Regions from separate parts of the Bradyrhizobium sp. UFLA05-108 genome, predicted to be linked through region 2. Evidence: riboswitches for the same ligand, from Rfam matches in the RefSeq annotation. Region 2 holds a riboswitch; each other region holds the start of a gene.
What was found. Region 2 has a riboswitch for cobalamin ahead of SO140_RS22445 (ribonucleoside-diphosphate reductase subunit alpha). Riboswitches for the same ligand answer to the same signal wherever they lie in the genome.
Positions count from the first base shown of each region.

Region 1: it holds a riboswitch for cobalamin, as region 2 does, so the genes downstream of both, SO140_RS44895 (TonB-dependent receptor) here and SO140_RS22445 (ribonucleoside-diphosphate reductase subunit alpha) in region 2, are expected to answer to the same signal.
Region 3: it holds a riboswitch for cobalamin, as region 2 does, so the genes downstream of both, metE (5-methyltetrahydropteroyltriglutamate--homocysteine S-methyltransferase) here and SO140_RS22445 (ribonucleoside-diphosphate reductase subunit alpha) in region 2, are expected to answer to the same signal.
Region 4: it holds a riboswitch for cobalamin, as region 2 does, so the genes downstream of both, metE (5-methyltetrahydropteroyltriglutamate--homocysteine S-methyltransferase) here and SO140_RS22445 (ribonucleoside-diphosphate reductase subunit alpha) in region 2, are expected to answer to the same signal.

Region 1 is NZ_JBANAZ010000135.1:2,561-5,816, forward strand. It holds gene SO140_RS44895 (TonB-dependent receptor) at 1-1,657, opposite strand, end outside; cobalamin riboswitch at 2,151-2,351, opposite strand; gene SO140_RS44900 (TlpA family protein disulfide reductase) at 2,487-2,984, opposite strand; gene SO140_RS44905 (sialidase family protein) at 2,981-3,256, opposite strand, start outside.
Region 2 is NZ_JBANAZ010000030.1:89,670-92,925, forward strand. It holds gene SO140_RS22435 (hypothetical protein) at 1-423, opposite strand, end outside; gene SO140_RS22440 (glycosyltransferase) at 970-1,416, shown strand; cobalamin riboswitch at 1,481-1,697, shown strand; gene SO140_RS22445 (ribonucleoside-diphosphate reductase subunit alpha) at 1,820-3,256, shown strand, end outside.
Region 3 is NZ_JBANAZ010000045.1:5,670-8,925, forward strand. It holds gene SO140_RS28605 (TauD/TfdA dioxygenase family protein) at 1-917, opposite strand, end outside; cobalamin riboswitch at 1,513-1,737, shown strand; gene metE (5-methyltetrahydropteroyltriglutamate--homocysteine S-methyltransferase) at 1,844-3,256, shown strand, end outside.
Region 4 is NZ_JBANAZ010000062.1:11,161-14,416, reverse strand. It holds gene prpC (bifunctional 2-methylcitrate synthase/citrate synthase) at 1-370, shown strand, start outside; gene prpB (methylisocitrate lyase) at 382-1,305, shown strand; cobalamin riboswitch at 1,339-1,563, shown strand; gene metE (5-methyltetrahydropteroyltriglutamate--homocysteine S-methyltransferase) at 1,668-3,256, shown strand, end outside.

The sequences.
Region 1 (3,256 bases), on a different contig from region 2:
GCGTGAAGGCGACATTGCCCCAGAGCTTCAGATTGTCGATTGGACGGACCGCGGCGGCCAGTTCGACACCCTTGGTGTGGACCTCGCCGGCGAGGGTCGAGACCGCATTCGTGAGCGCGACGTAGACGTTGTTTCGCGTGATGTCGTAGGCCGAGAACGCGACTTCGGCGCGTTTATCGTCGGATATCAGCTTGATTCCGGTCTCATAGATGCGGGCGCTCGTCAGCTCCAGCGAAGTCCCCGGGGTGACGGAAAATATGCCGGCTGCGGCAGGATCGTAGGCCGTCGCATACATGCCGTAGAGCAGCAGCCCCTTCATGGGCTCGAAGGTCGCTGCCGCGCGGTAGGACACGGGATTCCAGGTCTTGGTGAACGGCTGGCCGGCAGGGAAAGTGCCATCGAAGTTGACGCCGCTACGCGATAACGTCAGGTCATCAACACGAATCCCACCGATCAACGCGAACAGCGGAGTAAGTTTGAGCCGGTCCTCGATCGAGATCGCCGCATTGTCGAGACGGCTGTTCCGGATATTGGGCTCCGGCACGCCGTAGAAGCCGGGATCGGGATCGAGCACCGTCACCGAGTCGGCTGGATAGGTGTTCGGATTCCCTTCCTGCGCAAATTGAATGTCGTTGCGGCTCACCGACAACTGGGTGGCGAGCCGGTTCTCCATGCCGAAGAATGACGTGTTCCACACGACGTCGGTATTGTCGCCGATGACCCGCTGCTTGTGCGTGACGAAGAAACGATCACGATCGATCATTGAGGTCGCGGTATTGAAGGCGTAGGTCTCGCTATCGTACCAATGGCGTCTGGCGCCATATTCGTAGGCCTGGTTCTTGATCGTAACGCTGTCGAGGACGTTCCATTCGAACCCGCCGCGCAGCCAGACTTCGTGCGCGCCGATGGAATTGTCGGTCACATTGTAGTTTGTCGTCAGCGTGCGCGAGTCGACGGTGACAGGACTGAGTACCGAGCCGTCGAACGTATTGATCGCCGATCCGGCAACGACACCGTGAGTGGAGTACGCTCCCGAAAATGCCGTCGTCGTCAAAGGCGCTCCCCAATAGGCGTGTCCGTCATCGCGCCGGTATTCGACCGCGCCGAAAACCTTGAATGATTCGTTGACGCGGTAGTCCAGTTGTCCGGAAACATTGTTGAGCTGCTGGTAGTCGCCGTCCACGAAGCTGTTGATCTTCGATGAGCTGAGGTCGAAGCGATAGTCGAGCCCCGGCACATTCGTGCTGCCGCCAGAGCCGAAATGAGTCCGGTAGGTGCCCAGCGAATCGAGGGAAGCATCGAGCTGGTTCTTGATCGGGCCTGTGGACGGCTGGTTGTTCACATAGTTCACGGCGCCGCCAATCGCGGCGAGCCCCGACATGATCGAGGACGGCCCCTTGAGGAATTCGACCTGATCGAGATTGGCCGTATCCATCACCCGTGAGGTGATGCTCTGCGGGCCAATCCAGATTCCGTTGTAAAGCACGGACACCTCGCCAAAGGAGAAGCCGCGCATTGAGAAGCCGCCGGGCGCGCCTGCTGCATCGCCCGACAGCACGCCGACGGCGCCTTGAGCGGCTTCGGTCGTGGTACGGTAGCCCTGTTCCTGCATCTGTTGCCGGCTCACGACATCCACGCTCGCGGGCGTCTCATGCACCGTCAATCCGAGCCGGCTTGCGCTGGTTGCCACGGCACTGGAGTTGAGGGGCGTTGCCAGGTTCTCATGACTGGCGGCCGCTCGCGGTGTGGGCTTCGAACCGGCCTGCTGCGCCGCGCGCTTGGCCGCGGCGTCTGTCCTCTTGCTGACATGCGTCGCGGCGTTCCGCGGTCTTGGCGCCTCGACCTCAATAGGTCCGATAATCTGCGGGTTTTGCGCGAATGCCAGGCGTGGGGCAGGCGCGAGAGCCAGCAGCGCTCCAAGCGGCAGCGCCGCTGCGCTGTGCCAATGCTTACGGAATGAGTTTAGTTTATGCGAATGCGCGCAGCCGAACGGCTGCTTCAAAAGTAGCTGGGTGTTGAACACTTCTGTGCCCGACGGCGAACAATTGGTCCGTCATGCACGTTCCCCGTGACTGTCTGCCTTTCGCCCCAATGCGGCAGATAGCGATGGAGTAACCAATGCCCCGGAGCACCCCGCCCGACACATTCGCGCATGACCACGGCTGGTAGCAGGTCTCCTGGCTCGCGGGTCACGGCCTTTGACCACCTTCCCAGGATCACGGATCCCAGTGGCATTAAATGGTCGTCGGCTCGCCGCTTACAGTTGCGGGGGCAGCTCCGGCATTGTCCGGGTAGGACGCACCGAATTCCCTTGAATAGCCCTCTCGGGCACTACCGCCCGCACAGTGAAACGGGTTCGGCGTGGAAGTCAAGGACTTGCGACAGCAGTTTGGTAACGACGAACTCTCGCCGATTCCCGATAAGATCATCGATCCGCTCGAAGACGTTCCCGTCGATCGCCGGTTCGGTGCGTAAGTTCCTGACTCTCATTTGGTTTGCGCCACTTGCCCGTCAACCCATTCCCGGAGTGCGGCCGGCTCGGCAGAGCCTTCGATGGTCATGAGGGATCCGTCGCGCGAAATCAGGATCGTCCGGGGAATTTCGCCCTGCCAGGTGGGATCGATTTCATATCGAATCCGTTCAGCGAAACCATCGCTAAACATCCAGTTCTCCGCAGGGGAAAGACCGGCCTGCTTCAACATCGTCAACGCCGCGGCGTCGGAGTTCGGGACAAGGTCGGCATCAATCGTAATGACATCGACGGCTGGGTACTCCTTCACGAAGTCGCCGAGCTGCGGCAGCTCGACCTTGCATGGCCCGCACGTCACGCCCCAGAAGTGCACCAGCGTCGGGCGCCCCGCGTGCGCCCGCAAGATCTGCTGCCAGCTTCCTCTGGTGAAGGGCTTCAGCCCCGGGCTCTCGGAGCCGGGTGCCGTCAGTGGAGTCGCGAGTAGCAGAACCGCCGCAAAGAATATGCGCTTCATTGTTCGCCCTCGATCGCAAGGAGACGGTAGCCGTCAGCCTTGGTCATCCACGACAGGAAGTGTTGGCTGCCATCGGAAACCAGAAGCGGGTGGTCGGAGGAATCCGACGTGCTCGCAATGACGCGGGGCTTCGACCAGGTCGCGCCGTCGTCCTCCGATCGGATGAGTTTCACCGCAGATTTGTCGCCATCGAATTCCTTCCAGACGATAGCGACTTCCTTTTGTCCAGCCATCACGTAGGCGCGCGACGGCGCATCGCTGGGCTGCCCGAG
Region 2 (3,256 bases):
ATCGTGCTCCTGTTCGGGGAGGACCACAACGCCTATCTCGCCGGGAAGGCCCAGAAGACGTTCACCTAAACTTCTAACCTTACTTGTGTCAAACAGAACGACCTCGTAGGAGCTCTCATATTCCGTTTTCACTCCGTCCAAGCCATGCTTCTGCGCCATCGCAGCCCATGCGCCCAGTTCGTCAGGTTCAACTTGATCATACCACTCGTCCATGACCGCCAATTTGAGTGGCTCTCGCGCCTCGACAATGGAGTACCGCCCAGAACTACCTGCATAGCCGTGTGCAGCGTTCACATCATTCTCTAAAGCCATCCAAATAGCTTTGCCCGAATGCCCGCTTTGCCCCGCGCCGCCCCACACTCCATCCCTATTAGCATGGTTGAACTTGGTCCCCGCAGGAAGTTCCTCTATCTTGCTGCTCACCCAACCAGGATTCCTGGGTGGCACGCTTGGGTGCCTATCGTCAGGGCAACTCGGTGGCGGCTGCTGATGTTGCATGTCGAACTCTTTACACGTGCGCTTGAGTTTATCCATTGATGGCTAACGTGTTGCTGTCGCTTGGATCAATGTTAGCGCGGTCAGTTGGCCGGATCGCAGAGTATTGCACGCAATCATCGAAGCAGGCGCAGGTTTCATGGCTAAAGCAACAATGATGAGACGGCCCTTTTTCTGTTGAAGCCCCGTCTGGTTTGATTTGGGATGTCTAGGCGGCCCGCGGCGAACGGCCAAAGATGGGCCATCGGCTACAAACGCAAGAAAACTATTCGTGCGTGTGCAACTGAAATCGAATTTCAAAAACTGAATCTCGACCTGATCCACAGGCTATAAGGGGGCGACCTCAAAAGCCTGGGACAATCTCGAGCCGATTGCCGAGATCCGAACGCCCCACCCCACTTGGTGCCAGGTACGATTTTGCGATCCTCCGCAAGAGCACTGGCGTAGGACAGAGATGAAGCTGCTTGGAAGTCCATGGTGCGCGTACGCCTCATGCCCTTTGCAGAAAAGGACGATTGGGGAAGTCCGTCCGTCCATGGATTGGATCATACGATGTGCTGGTGCTGCCTTCGCGGCTCGATGGTCGACCAGGTCGTGCTAGAGCTGCTCGCGCTCGGGGTGCCAGTTATTGCTTCCGCCGCTGGTGGACTGCCGGAGCTCATACAGGATGGCGTAAACGGCTTTCTTTGCCAGCCGCGACAGATTTGCGAATTTGCCAATAGAATTGAAAAGCTTGCGCTCGATCGGAATTTGCTCAAAGGGATGAAGCAAGCTGCGAGAGCCGGCGCCGAGAGAAGCCTCGACGCGCTTAAAAAGCTTTGTCGCTATGAGCAAGGATTGAGAGCATTAGCCGGCTGTGCGAATCGACTATGGTGGCGACGATCAGAAGCATTCTTGAGCTCGTCAATACTCGATAACTGATTGGGGATGGCCGTCCGCGTGCGCCCCCCGTGAAATCAATCATTGACAGCTTGCCTCGAATATCTCCATATATGGGTGTCACGGTCCTACTGCGTCGCAAGATGTAGTGGCTAAGAGGGAAGCCGGTGAACTGCGCCTTTGGTGCGGAATTCCGGCGCTGCCCCCGCAACTGTCAGCAGCGAGCTGCTTCCGGACAACGTCACTGGTGCGCCCGCGCCGGGAAGACAGGAAGCAAGCAACGACCTGCGAGCCAGGAGACCTGCCGTGACGATCTGAACGTCCACGGGCGGGGTGTCCGGCGGTCGCTTGCACGCACCGTCCGGCAACACGTCTGCCGGCGTTCCGGCAGCGTCCTTCCTTATCGCCCCGTCCAAACACAACGCGCGCATCACGGGGCCCTTTGATGTCACTGAACCTGCACGACGCGGACACCGCTTCCGCACCCATCATCCAGTTGCGTCCACAGTCACTTGCGGCTGCTTCCAGCGAGCCGGCCATGCAGATCATCCGCCGCAACGGGAAGGTCTCGCCGTTCGATTCCGCCAAGATCGCGGTCGCAATGACCAAGGCTTTCCTCGCGGTAGAGGGCAGCACTGCGGTTGCTTCGCGCCGCGTTCACGAGAGCGTCGAGCAATTGACGGCCGAAGTCATAGCAGCCCTGATGCGCCGCGCAGGTGAGGGGCGCACCTTTCATATCGAGGATGTGCAGGATCAGGTCGAACTCGCCTTGATGCGCAGCGAGCACCACAAGGTCGCCCGGGCCTATGTGCTGTACCGCGAGGAACGGTCCCGCCAGCGCGCCGAGGAAGCGGCCGCGCAGCCGGCGCCCATCGCCGCACCGATCCTTCACGTGACGCTGCCGGACGGCTCGCGCGTCGGTCTGGACACGCGCCGGCTCGAACTGATCATCAATGAGGCCTGCGACGGTCTCGACGGCGTCTCCGCAGCCCCCGTGCTGGCCGAGACCACCCGCAATCTCTACGACGGCATCAGCCAGGACGAGCTGGCGCTGGCCTCGATCATGGCCGCGCGCACGCTGGTCGAGCAGGAGCCGAGTTATGCCTATGTCAGCGCACGCCTGCTGCTCGACAAGCTCCGCGGCGAGGTGCTGTCGCATGTCCACGGCGTTACGACGTTGGCCTCGCAGGGCGATATGGCGACGCACTATGCCGAATACTTTCCGGCCTATGTGAAGGTCGGCATCGCAGCCGAACTGCTCGATCCCGAACTCGCCCGCTTCGATCTCGGCCGCATCGCCGCGGCGCTGAAGCCTGAGCGAGACCTGAACTTCCAGTTCCTCGGCCTTCAGACGCTGTACGACCGCTATTTCCTGCATCAGCAAGGCAAGCGGATCGAGCTGCCGCAGGCCTTCTTCATGCGCGTAGCGATGGGCCTGGCAATTCGAGAGCTCGACCGCGAAGCCAAGGCGATCGAGTTCTACGATCTCTTGTCGTCGTTCGACTTCATGGCCTCGACGCCGACGCTGTTCAATTCCGGCACGCTGCGCCCGCAGCTGTCGTCCTGCTTCCTCACCACCGTATCGGACGACCTCGATGGCATCTTCAAGTCGATCAAGGACAATGCGCTGCTGGCAAAGTACTCCGGCGGCCTCGGCAACGATTGGACGCCGGTGCGCGGCCTCGGAGCCCACATCAAGGGCACCAATGGCGAAAGCCAGGGCATCATCCCGTTCCTGAAGGTGGCCAACGACACCGCGATCGCCGTCAACCAGGGCGGCAAGCGCAAGGGCGCGGTCTGCGCCTATCTAGAGACCTGGCACGTCGACATCGAGGAATTCCTCGATCTGCGCAAGAACACTGGCGATGACCGCCGCCGCACC
Region 3 (3,256 bases), on a different contig from region 2:
ACCTTCGGTTCCTTGGCTGCCTTGATGCGTGTTACGCTGCTCTGACCATCGATGCTGACGGGTACTTCACCGGCGACGGTGGCGCGACGAACGAGGCGATGCTGGTCGCCGTAATCGTTCACCGCGTAATGCTGCGTAGCCCGATTGTCCCAGATCGCTATATCGCCTTCCCTCCAGCTCCAGCGGACGGTATTTTCGAGAGCCGTGATATGAGACTGAAAGACATCAAACAGCTTCTGGCCGTCGTATTTTGGGATACCAACGAAATTTTGCACCAGAGCGCCGAGCACCAGCGCGCGTTCGCCGGTCTCGGGGTGCACGCGCACCACAGGATGCTCAGTCTGATAGATCGTCCTAGTGAAGACTTCGTCCAAGTGCTTTTTGTCGAGCTCGCTGACACGGTCCAGTATTGCGTAGTCAAAGGAGTTGCTGTGAACGGCCCAAAGCTTGTCTGCAAGCCGCTGCAACGGCGGTGCTAGGTCGAGGTAGGCCGCAACGGTGTTTGACCAGGCTGTGTCGCCACCGAAGGGTGGTATTACAACGCCTCGTAGCACCGCAATTTTGGGGTAGGCATCGACGAAGGTTCCATCGGTGTGCCACAAGTCGGCCCGGCTACCGGCGCGGGCAGAGTCAAGCTCGATGGTCGACGTCGTTCCCTTTATGGCACCGAGCGTTGGATGAGGTGCCAGACTTCCAAAACGAAGGGCAAAGCGCTCCTGCTCAGCATCGTCGAGATGACCCTGGTCGCGAAAGAAGATAACCTTGTGCTCCACCAGGAGCTCATTGATCGCGGCGATCGTCTGGTCCGGCAAGTCTCCCGACAGCTTGACGTTTCGGATCTCTGCGCCGATGCGCGCTGCGCGTTTGACGATGTCGGCACGAGGAATGATGCTATCCGACGATCCGGCTGCATCCATGGTGACACTCTCCAATTTGCAGGTTGTTCGCCAGACCAAGCTATTCAACTGCGACAGGAGTCGACGAACGCTAAATTGCGGACCGCAAAGCGCAAATCCGCCATAATGCGTGGCAACAGCGACGAGCTCTTGTGCTCTTCAGGCGACCTCGTAAAATTGACCGGGTCTGTCAATCCGATCAATTGCTAGCATTGGTAGTTGACCGGCCCAAAATGTCCGCACTTCGCTGGGACGTTGATGCAGATGTTGCAGTTCAGCGCCGACGAACAAGAAAACCGTCCGCCTTGGAATCGACAACGACGCTCCTCAAGGTCTCGTTGGCCGAGATCTATTTTGCTTCCTTCGTACTGTTCGATCGATGGCGATCTTGACGGCGGCGGAGGTCGACGCCATGAAGGTATAAGACGCACTTTACGACGCACTCGCACGTGTTAGGCGCGAGCTCGTCGAGCAGATCCTGCCGCGTGAAGCTTTGCGCGACGATTGCTCCGGACAGATGCGAAGGGCTCGATGCTTTCTTCGTTAAGACAGACCTGCCCGGCCAGAAGCCGCAGCAAAGGTAATCCGCAGAGGTTGACGTTACCCCTCTGGTGCAGATAATCGAAGTTGTCGAGGTTCTCCAGATCTCTCTTGATCTGGAGCTAAGAGGGAAGCCGGTGCGTCCTCGATCCGTTCAGGATTGAATCAATGCCGGCGCTGCCCCCGCAACTGTAAGCGGCGAGCCCGCATCCATACGTGTCACTGAAGCAGGCGCTTCGGGAAGGCCGGATGCAGGCGATGACTCGCGAGCCAGGAGACCTGCCCCGACAACATAATCGACCACGGGCGGGGTGTCCGGTGGTACGCCAAGCAGCAGGGCGCTTTCGCGGCCCTCCTGCCTGCGTCTCCGCCATAGCCTTTGCTCCAACCACAATGGGGTTAAAGCTATGTCTCTTCCCTCACTTCCTGTCGCAACCCTCGGCATGCCACGTATCGGGCCACGCCGCGAACTCAAACTGGCGCTCGAAGGCTACTGGGAGGGCAAGATCAACGACCGGCAGCTTCTTGAAGCTGCGGCCGGTCTTCGTGTCGCTAACTGGGCACGGCAGAATTCGCTTGGCGTCACCGTCATCCCATCGAATGATTTCTCACTCTATGACCAGGTTCTCGACACGAGCGTCATGGTTGGCGCGATTCCTAAAGCGTACGGCTGGGAGGACGGTCCGGTCTCGCTGACAACCTATTTCGCCATGGCACGGGGCTCGCAAGACCAGGAGCACGACGGTCAAGCCCATCATGGCCATGGCGCCGCTGCGCAGGAAATGACCAAGTGGTTCGATACCAATTACCACTACATGGTGCCCGAATTCCATAAAGGTCAGACCTTCAGGCTTTCCTCCCGTAAGCCGATCGAGGAATATGAGGAGGCGAAAGCCCTTGGCTATCAAACACGGCCTGTCCTGATCGGACCAGTCACCTTCCTTAAGCTCGGCAAGAGCGCCGACTTGGCGTTTGATCCGATTTCGCTGCTCGATAGCCTCGTTCCGGTCTATGTCGAGGTCCTCCAAGAACTGGCGAAACGTGGAGCCGAGTGGGTCCAGCTTGACGAGCCCTGCTTGGTGCTCGATCTGGACGAGACCACACGAAGCGCGCTGCAGCGTGTCTATCGGCGTTTCGCCAAGGAGGTGCCCGGCATCAAGATCATGCTTGCCACTTATTTCGGTGCAATTGGCGACAATCTGGCGACAGCTCTGGGGCTGCCAGTCGCCGGATTGCACGTCGATCTGGTGCGCGCTCCTCAACAATTGAGCCAGATTGAACCCGGCGCCCGCGCGGACCTCGTGATTTCACTCGGCATCATCGATGGCCGCAACGTGTGGCGCTCCGACCTGTCGGCACTCGTGGAGCGGTTCAGGCCCGTCATTGCAACGTTCGGCAAGGATCGCGTGCAGCTGGCGCCGTCCTGCTCACTCCTTCATGTCCCAATCGACCTTGAGCTGGAGACCGATCTCGATTCTGATGTAAAGAGCTGGCTTGCCTTCTCGGTTCAGAAGATCGGCGAGCTCGCGACCTTGGCAAAAGCGCTCGCGGTCGACGGAAAGGTCGTTGCCGCCGCGTTTGCCGAATCGGACTTTGCGGCGACGGCCCGCCGAGCTTCGCCAAAGATCCATGACACGGCCGTTGCCCAGCGTACGGCGGCGATTGATGCGGTTATGCGCCGCCGCAATAGCGCTTTTGAGAGCCGCGCCGAGCTTCAGCGCAAGCGTTTCGGCCTGCCGCTTTTCCCAACGACCACGATCGGGTCGTTCCCGCAGACGGCAGAAGTCCGCACTGCTCGCGCCGCGCGTGCCAAGGGAAAG
Region 4 (3,256 bases), on a different contig from region 2:
CTATACGATCGCCGACCCCCGCAACAAGGTGATCAAGGAAGTCGCGCGCCGCCTGTCGCGCGAGGCCGGCTCGATGAAGATGTTCGAGATCGCCGACCGGATCGAAGCCGTGATGGCGGAGACTAAAAAAATGTTCGCCAATCTCGACTGGTTCAGCGCGGTGTCCTATCACATGATGGACGTGCCGACCGCGATGTTCACGCCGCTGTTCGTGATCGCCCGCACGTCGGGATGGGCTGCCCACATCATCGAGCAGCGTATCGACAACAAGATCATCCGTCCGTCAGCCAATTACGTCGGTCCGGAGAATCTGACTTTCGTGCCGCTCGAACAGCGCAGCGGATTGCGCTCGTCGGTCCGCGCCGCCTGAGGAACTGCCAGATGCCCTATCTCGTTGCCGCCGATCTGCCGCAAGAGCCTGCCGGGCTCCGCTTCCGCGCGTTCCTGAAGCAGCCGGGCATTCTGAAGCTTCCTGGCGCGCATAACGGCATGGCGGCGCTCCAGGCCAAAGCGGCCGGCTTCGAGGCGCTGTATCTCTCGGGTGCCGCGATGACAGCATCGATGGGCCTGCCCGATCTCGGGATCATCACCGTTGATGAAGTTGCCTTCTTCATCCGCCAGATCGTCCGCGCGTCGGGCCTGCCCCTTCTCGTCGATGCGGACACCGGCTACGGCGAGGCACTCAACGTCATGCATGCCACGCGCGTGTTCGAGGATGCCGGCGCAGCTGCGCTTCATCTCGAAGACCAGAGCTTGCCGAAGAAATGCGGTCATTTGAACGACAAGAAAATTGCCGATGCACATGATATGGCAGCCAAAGTGGCAGCCGCGTCAAAAGCTCGTCGCAATCTCGTGATCATCGCCAGGACCGATGCGGCCTCAAGCGAAGGCCTCGATGGCGCCGTTGCCCGTGCCAAACTCTATATGGAGGCGGGTGCCGACGCGATCTTCCCCGAAGCGCTTAACACTGCCGAGATGTTCCGCGCCTTTGCCGAGCGTATGCCTGGCGTACCCCTGCTCGCCAATATGACCGAATTCGGAAAGACCCCGTTCTTCACAGCCGCCGAGTTCGAGGCGATGGGCTACGCGATGGTGATCTGGCCGGTGTCTTCGTTGCGCGTGGCGAACAAAGCGCAGGCAGAACTTTATGCTGCGATTTCGCGCGATGGTGGCACGCATAAGCTCGTCGACCGCATGCAGACGCGTGCGGAGCTCTACGCCACGATTGGACTGCACGACTACGAGGCACTGGATTCATCGATCGTAAGAACGGTCGTTCCGGCCGGTATGCCACAGCGCAAGTGAACGGCGAGAGGTTGACGGCACCCCATCGATGCAGATAATCGAAAACGTCGAGGTTCTCCGGGTCCCGCTTGATCTGGAGCTAAGAGGGAAGCCGGTGCGCTCCCGGTCCGTTCGGACTGAAGCAATGCCGGCGCTGCCCCCGCAACTGTAAGCGGCGAGCTCGCATCCAATCGTGTCACTGAAGCGAAAGCTTCGGGAAGGCCCGGGTGCAGGCGACGACCCGCGAGCCAGGAGACCTGCCCCGACAACATAATCGTCCACGGGCGGGGTGTCCCGGTGGTACGCCAAGCAGCTGCCGCATCCGCGGCTGCCTGCCAGCGTCCGCCATGGCCTTTTGCCCCCACCAAAATGGGGTTAAAGCTATGACTTCTCTTTCACTACCAGTCGCAACGCTCGGCACGCCCCGTATTGGGCCACGCCGCGAACTCAAGCTCGCACTCGAAGGTTTGTGGGCCGGCAAGATCAGCGAGCAGCAACTTCTCGAAACCGCAGCCGGGCTCCGTGCTGCCAACTGGGCACGCCAGAAATCGCTCGGCGCAACCATCATCCCGTCGAACGATTTCTCGCTTTACGACCAGGTGCTCGATACCAGCGTCATGGTTGGCGCCATCCCCGATGCCTACGGCTGGAAGGGCGGCCTGGTCTCGCTCAAGACCTATTTCGCGATGGCACGCGGATCACAGGGCGACGCACACGACGCGAGTTGCGGTCACGCCCATCATGGACATGGTGCAACAGCGCAGGAAATGACCAAGTGGTTCGACACCAACTACCACTACATGGTTCCGGAATTTCACAAGGGCCAGACCTTCAAGCTCTCCTCGCGCAAGGTGATCCAGGAGTACGATGAAGCCAAGGCGCTCGGCTATCAGACCCGTCCGGTGCTGGTCGGTCCCGTCACCTTCCTGAAGCTCGGCAAAAGCCATGACGCGGCGGTCGATCCGATCTCGCTGCTCGATGGCCTGCTGCCCGTCTATGTCGACGTTCTCCAGGAGCTCGCCAAGCGCGGCGCTGAATGGGTCCAGATCGACGAGCCTTGCCTGGTGCTCGATCTCAATGAGATCGAGCGGAACGCACTCCAGCGCGCCTATGCGCGCTTCGCCAAGGACGTGCCCAACGTCAAGATCATGCTCGCCACCTATTTCGGCGCGATCGGCGACAACCTTGCAACCGCTCTGGCGCTCCCGGTAGCCGGGCTGCACGTCGACCTGATCCGCGCGCCGCAGCAGCTGAGCCAGGTCGAATCCGGCGCCCGCGCCGACCTCGTGATCTCGCTCGGTGTCATCGACGGCCGTAACGTCTGGCGCTCCAGCCTGTCGGCGCTGATCGACCGCTACAAGCCGATCATTGCCAGGCTCGGCGCCGGCCGCGTGCAGATCGCGCCGTCCTGTTCGCTGCTGCATACGCCGATCGATCTCGAGCTTGAGACCGGCCTCGATCCCGACGTCAAGAGCTGGCTTGCCTTCTCGGTGCAGAAGATCGCCGAGCTGTCCACGCTAGCGAGGGCCCTCGCAGGCGATGACAGCGTCGCCGATGCCCTCGCCGCTTCGGACAAGGCCGCGAAAGCCCGCCAGATCTCACCCAAGATCCACGACGCGGCGGTCGCCAAACGCATGGCGGCGATCGACGACGCCATGCGCCGTCGTACCAGCGCTTTTGCGAGCCGCGTGGAGATCCAACGCAAGCGCTTTGGCCTTCCGGCCTTCCCGACGACGACGATCGGCTCGTTCCCGCAGACCGCGGACGTGCGCAATGCCCGCGCCGCGCATGCCAAGGGCAAGCTGACCGACGCGCAGTACGAGCAGTTCCTCAAGGAGGAAACCGCCCGCACGGTGCGCTGGCAGGAGGAGATCGGGCTCGACGTGCTCGTCCATGGCGAGTTCGAACGCAACGACATGGTGCAGTATTTTGGCGAGCAGCTCTCCGGCTTCGTCTTCACCCAGTATGGCTG